Regions from separate parts of the Pseudoalteromonas sp. ABE4_541 genome, predicted to be linked through region 2. Evidence: riboswitches for the same ligand, from Rfam matches in the RefSeq annotation. Region 2 holds a riboswitch; the other holds the start of a gene.

Region 1 (3,415 bases), on a different contig from region 2:
ACTATTTGGTTTGAGTAAAATAGGATTAAAGTCGGTACTCAATTCCACTTTGGCTGCAATAGCTTGCAGCGCTTGCGCTCGGCCAACTTCTCCACCACAGGGGGTTACCGCACTGTTTAAAGCCATATTTTGTGGTTTAAACGGTGCCACTTTGATACCTCGACGAGCAAATACACGACAAAGAGCAGCAGCAAGCGTGCTCTTACCTGCATCTGACGTTGTGCCTTGTATCATTAATGTCTTCAAAATCATCACCCCGTTAATTGTTTTTTCGCGTGACCAATAAGAACAAAAAGAACACACTGCCAATGGCAGCAGTGATCACACCCACAGGTAACTCTTGGTTATTCAGCATGGTACGAGCGAGAACATCAACCCAGAGCATAAACACTCCACCAGCGATGGTGATACAAACCAGTCCAAGTGTAGAAGCTTGGGAAATAAAAAAGCGTACCATATGTGGGATCATTAACCCCACGAACCCAACTCCCCCACATGAAGCAACGAGTACCGCCGTTACCAAAGAGCTGACTATCAACATACCAAGGCGTACCCTATTAACGTTTATACCTAATGTAATTGCACTTTCATCGCCAAGCAGTAATGTATTTAGAACACGGCGGTAAAGCAGCACCACAAATAGGCAAGCTCCCACGACGAAACAAGGTAACCAAAGCCATTGCCATTGTGCGCGGCTAAAGCTGCCTAAAGTCCAAAAGATAATGGCACTGATGGCTTGTGGATCGCTCCAATACAAAAGTAAACTGGTACAAGCACTAAATAAGAATGATAGAGCGACACCGGCAAGTAACATAGACTCAACTTGCCTACTTGCTTGGCTTCTGGCAATAATCAATAGCAAGATCATGGCTGCAAGACTACCTAAAAAGGCAGCCCCCGATAACCAGAGTCCAGCTTGCACACCAGTAAATGCAAATAACAGCACCACACCGAATGAAGCGCCAGAAGATACACCAAATAGGTAAGGATCAGCTAAAGGATTACGAGTTACCGTTTGCAAAATAAGTCCTGCCAGCGCCAAGCCACAACCAGAAAAAAAAGCTAAGATCGCACGTGGTAGTCGCAATTCAATAATGACCTTATGCTCCAGCTGGGTGTCCGAGTAAGCAAAAAGCGCTTGTACCACATCAGATAAAGCGATAGGTATTGCACCTAAACTTAATGCACCCAAAAAGCTAATCGCTACCACAGCGCTCAAAAAGATACTGAAAGGCAAACGGCTCATTGAATATATCCGTAATGATAACGAATATGCGGTACTTGTCGTGTATTACCTTGAAAACTCGGCAAGCGGCTCACCTCGGCACACACACCAAACACATCACTCAGTAACTGAGGTGTTATAACGTCAGCAGGGTCGCCTTGTGCAACCAATTTCCCTCCTTTGAGCACGAGCAATTTATCACTCATCGCTGACGCTAAATTTAAATCATGAAAAGAAGCCAAGACGCTGATACCCAAAGACTTAGCAAGTTCCATAATTTGAATTTGATACTTCACATCAAGGTGACTCGTTGGTTCATCCATAATGAGTAACTCAGGTTGTTGTACAATCGCGCGAGCGATCATCACCCGTTGCTTTTCTCCACCAGAAAGTGAGCTAAATATTTGATGAGATTTATGGGTCAATTCGACTTTATCAATTGCGGCATCAATCAATTGGCGCTCTTTTTGACCTAAACAAGAAAATAATGTTTTGTGAGGTGTCAGACCCATTGCAACAACTTCATGCATTTCTAAATTGAATTGTTCTGGCACCTCTTGTAGTACAACCGCGACTTTCTTGGCATATGCTTGTCGTGTATAGCGCTCTAGCTGCTTTCCATACAACGACACGGAACCTCTAGAAGGAGGTACATAACGATATAGACAGCGCAACAAGGATGACTTACCAGCACCATTAGGCCCTAACAAACCCACAAATTCCCCCCGATTAACATCAAAACTGATCTTTTTGAGGATCTCGAGTTGATTGATCTTCAATTCAAGTTGTTGAACTTGCAGTATTGTTGGGGCTTTCGCCATTGGTTGTGTCATGTTGACCTTTCAATAAAAACGAACGGACACACAGACAACAAGTACTCGTTACATAAGTAAAGCACTAAAAAGTGGAGGATTGACTGTGACTCATAGTACGCCCGCTAAGAGTTAATTTGTTAATCTTGGTATCTGACTTTGGTCACTTTAAGCGACCTTCACAGTTGCGGGGACAGTTGAGTATTTGCAACTCATTCCCAAGTATCACTAACAACAATATGGCGTCATTATGCTGTCTAGATGGCTAAAATACAACTTTTGATGTACGGGCTTGAGTAAATATTGAAGACAACCAAAAATGCGAGCCGTAGCTCGCATTTCAAGGCTATTAGAAAACAGCTACAGAATTTGGTTTTCTTTCCAAGCTTGTTCTTTTGCCATGCGTTTTTTGCGTCTATCGCACGGGTCATCGCAGTCACAGGCTTTTTCAACACCTACTGCGCCTAAACCACCACAGCTGCTCGCCATTGACTTCTTCTGCACAATCACGCCGACTGCCATCGCAGCAATAATCAAAATCAGTAAACCAAAAGTAAGAAGAAACAGCGACATTGTATAAGCCCTTTTAAGGTGATAATTGGCCCAACATGCTTTGGGCCAATGACGGTTTTAAACACCACGCATTATAGCGCGGTTATTCTGCGCTCACAAATATGGTTTGAAAGCATCACTGGCATACGTTTTTAAGCCTTCTGGAGACTTACTGATCAAGTACACGGCAAGGTTATGTTCTTGTGCGTACGTTTTTGCTCGCTCCGTACCCATTATAGTTAAGGCCGTTGCCAAGCCATCTGCAGTCATCGCTGAAGGATGAAGAACCGTAACTGATACCAACTCATGCTTTACGGGCATGCCCGTGGCGGGGTCAATCAAATGGGTAAACGTTTCGCCATCCATTTCATAAAAAATACGGTAATCACCAGATGTCGCTATTCCTGTACTTCCAAGTTTAAGCTCTCTATGAGATTGACGCGTTCCCATTGGCGCATCAGGCTGCTCTATCGCAATAATCCATGGTACACCGTTCGGTTTCGAGCCTGAAACCCGCAGCTCTCCACCAATTTCAACCATATAATTCGTGATCCCCAACTCCTCGAGTAAAGACGCTACTTTATCAATACCAAACCCTTTAGCTGTTGCTGAAAATGATACCTCAAGGCCATCGACTGTTTTAGCCAGTCCTTGCTCATTCAAGGTTAACTTATCAACGCCTATACGGCTGATCATATCATCCAATTGTGCTTGAGAAGGACGCTTAGTTGGCCGCTTGTCTGGGCCAAATCCCCATAAGTCAATCAGTGGTCCCATGGTCACATCTAAGGTTTTTGTCGACTCACCAAGACGAATAGACTCTGCA
Region 2 (3,415 bases):
GCCAGCTTTAAAGCCCCCATTGAGGTACTGACAAAATAGAGCCGTTGACTTGGTTGCAGCTGATTTTTTATTTTACCGAGATCTTGCATACCATTATGTGAAATAAATAGGCACGCATCGTGTTGTAAATAGGGTTGAATATCAGAGAATGCTTGCTGCAGCTGATAAGCTTTGACGCAAACAAAACAGTGCGAAATAGCCATTTTAGCAAGCGCGCTGGTATTACAAGGTGTATAAGACGCGTTTATTTTGCTGGTGTGGTTATCTAGAGTGTAAAGTAGCTCGCTTGTTGAGGGCTGCCTGCCGACCACAGTGACCTTGTGCTTTTGACTTAGCTTTTGCGCGAATGAGAGCCCAATTGCCCCTGCGCCAACAATATGCACATTAGCCATGTTTTTTAAGTCGCCATTTGTATATTGCACAATAGGTTAAGTAATAACTGAGCGCGCCGGCAAAGTCGGCGATAAAATCACCCAATGAGGCTTCTCTGTAGGGGAGGCTGTCTTGCATCACTTCAATGCCAATACCATAACTCGCTAATAGCACCAGTTGCGCTATCATTGGCCATTTGAAGGCGTGATGCATGATAAATGCGAGGCCAAAAAAGATAACAAAATGAACGACTTTATCGGCATGCTCGATGCGTATACCGGAATGTTGAAATTCTTTAGCAAATAAAAAAGTACAAATAGCCAAAGTGATTAACAGCAATACTTGATAAACCCGTCTTGTCACAAAAAGTCCTACTAAATGATGAGCTCTAAATTAGGGCCAGTATATCACTGAAAACTGGCTGGTGGGTGAATATCACATTTTTACCCACATTCTAATTTTGATTGATATAATTGCGTTATTCATATTTTAGGAGAGTAACATGCCTTCTTTTGACATTGTGTCTGAAATCGAAATGACAGAAGCAAAAAACGCGGTTGATAATGCTAAGCGCGAACTTGAAACACGCTACGATTTTCGTGGTGTTGATGCCTCAATTGAACTGACAAATGAGGTGATCACACTCAAAGCGGAAGCCGATCCACAAGTCATGCAATTATTTGACATTTTGGCTAGTAAAGCGTCAAAGCGTGGTCTTGATGTGTCGAGTCTTGAATTGAAAGACATTGAGCGAGCTGGTAAAAACGTATCGCGTAAAGTGGCTTTGAAACAAGGGATCGATAAAGACATGGCCAAGAAATTGGTTAAACTAATCAAAGATTCAAAAATTAAAGTACAAGCCGCAATTCAAGGTGAAGAGGTGCGTGTTACAGGTAAAAAGCGTGATGATTTACAAGAAGTAATGCAATTAATTCGTACTTCTGAGTTGGGTCAGCCATTCCAATTTAAAAACTTCCGCGACTAATTCTTTTTGCCCACCTTTCAGTGTTGTAACAGAGCGCACATATACTAAAGCAAGCTAAATATATAGCTTGCTTTAGATTTCTAGACGTCCATTGACAATCTTTTCTAAAGTTCGCACAATAGCGCCTCTTTTCAAGGTGCTTGGCTTGATGATTTTAACGATCACATTTGATTATGGTGTTTTCAAAAATAGCTAAGATAATCGGGAAGTTGGTGACAATCACAGGAGTGAGCGAAATCCAGCACTGCCCCCGCAACGGTGATGCCACTATGGGCTAAGTCCGGAGACCGGCCTTGATGTACTTTACTTGTTTTACTTGTGCGGTGGGCGCAAGTTTGGGGATATCATGCAAAACAAATCTATGCTTGCGGTGGCTGTGTTCGCTGCTGTGTCATCATGTGTATCTGCACAAACAGATACACAATCTATTGAACGTATTACGATTACGGCTAATAAATTTGAACAACCTATCAATAATGCTTTAGCAACGGTTAATGTGCTTGAGCGTGTTCAAATTGAGCAAAGTAATGCCCGTGATTTACCTTCTTTGCTTAATACCATCGCCGGTGTTGATGTGGTTCGAACGGGCGGTTTTGGACAAACTGCTAGCGTATTTCTGCGCGGTGCTGCAACTAAGCATTTGCTGGTCTTAGTCGATGGTGTACGTATAAGTGATGCCAACTCTGGCAGTGTGTCGTTTACCAACATTCCAGTAAACAGCATCGAACGTATCGAAGTTGTAAAGGGCGCGAGAGCCGCTATTTATGGCTCTGATGCGATGGCTGGGGTGATTAATATCATTACGCGTCAAGCACAACAGCATGAAATCGCCCTAACAGCTGGCGGCCATAATTATGTGAATTACCAGCAGTCGGGTAAGTTATCATCGGGAGATTTGTCTTTAAGTTTTAATCTTGGATATGAAGATACTGATGGATATGACGTAAAGAGTAAAGATTCTGCCGCACCACTGAGCAAAGATCATGATAGTGATGGTTATACCAATAAAAACTTTGGGTTTAACTTAAATTATGATCATGCGCTTTTAGGGTCTTTGTCGGCAATTGCACAGTACAGTGAAGGGGATGGTGAGTATGATAATGAATGGGGTAATGATGCCTATGAGTTTGAAAACTACACCGGCCGGTTCGCATGGGAAAAGCGAGTTGATAAACTTGTTCATCACGCTAGTGCGAGCTTCTCACAACAGGAGAATACCCAAACGGGTACGCCCAAGCATGATGTGTACAGCACAGAGCGAGTAGAGTTCGAATATAGAGCATTGTATGACATCAGTGACGCGTTAAAAGTCAGTGCTGGTTTTAATCAGCTAACAGAAGATTTAGGTAACGCGACTGCTGAGTTTACTCATTCAGAGCGAACCAACAAGGCAGCGTTTGTCGGTGGTTTTTATGATGATGGTACGCTGTTGGCTAATGCCGTGGTAAGAACTGATGACTATGACTTTCATGGCCGTGACACAACTTACACCGCAGGTTTGGGTTATGTCGCTAATAAGTACGTGACGTTTAGAGTCAATCACGGTACTGCTTTTAGAGCGCCCACATTAACCCATGCATTCGTAAAAAACAGTCCTTGGTATTTGCCAAACCCCAGTGTAAAACCGGAACAGGCGAGTAATAACGAGTTAGGTCTGTCAGTTAAAACGGCAAGCGCTCGCTTTGATGTTGCCGTTTTTCATAACAAAATTGACAAAATGATTGTTAGTTTGCCAAACACTACGGGTAAGTATGTCGCACAAAATGTGGAACAAGCCACTATGAAAGGGGTTGAGCTATCGGCATCGACTTCAGCTTTTGGCTTTGAGCATGATATGAATTTGACTCTACTTGACGCGAAAGACAAGTCGACTGGCAAGAAATTGGTTCGTCGCCCAGATACAGCGTTTAATTATACCTTGTCTAAATCATGGGATAATTTGGATGTGAGTCTGGCTATGGTATATCGTTCTTCACGACCAAGTATCACACTGTATAACAGCACAACATTTAGTAGTTTAGAAACTAAGTTGGGAGGATATACACTGTTCAATTTAGC

Evidence for each region. A riboswitch is a leader RNA that binds a small molecule or an ion and turns the genes downstream of it on or off. The one in region 2 is predicted to bind cobalamin.
Region 1: another riboswitch for cobalamin. It lies ahead of ACW689_RS08545 (ABC transporter ATP-binding protein); the one in region 2 lies ahead of ACW689_RS16500 (TonB-dependent receptor domain-containing protein).

What each region holds. Positions count from the first base shown of each region.
Region 1 is NZ_JBSVEM010000007.1:21,855-25,269, forward strand. Features, by position in the region: gene ACW689_RS08535 (cobyric acid synthase) at 1-246, opposite strand, end outside; gene ACW689_RS08540 (FecCD family ABC transporter permease) at 260-1,246, opposite strand; gene ACW689_RS08545 (ABC transporter ATP-binding protein) at 1,243-2,058, opposite strand; cobalamin riboswitch at 2,172-2,296, opposite strand; gene nqrM ((Na+)-NQR maturation NqrM) at 2,398-2,610, opposite strand; gene ACW689_RS08555 (FAD:protein FMN transferase) at 2,704-3,415, opposite strand, start outside.
Region 2 is NZ_JBSVEM010000018.1:71,384-74,798, forward strand. Features, by position in the region: gene ACW689_RS16485 (ketopantoate reductase family protein) at 1-392, opposite strand, end outside; gene ACW689_RS16490 (VanZ family protein) at 385-735, opposite strand; gene ACW689_RS16495 (YajQ family cyclic di-GMP-binding protein) at 875-1,357, shown strand; cobalamin riboswitch at 1,515-1,667, shown strand; gene ACW689_RS16500 (TonB-dependent receptor domain-containing protein) at 1,704-3,415, shown strand, end outside.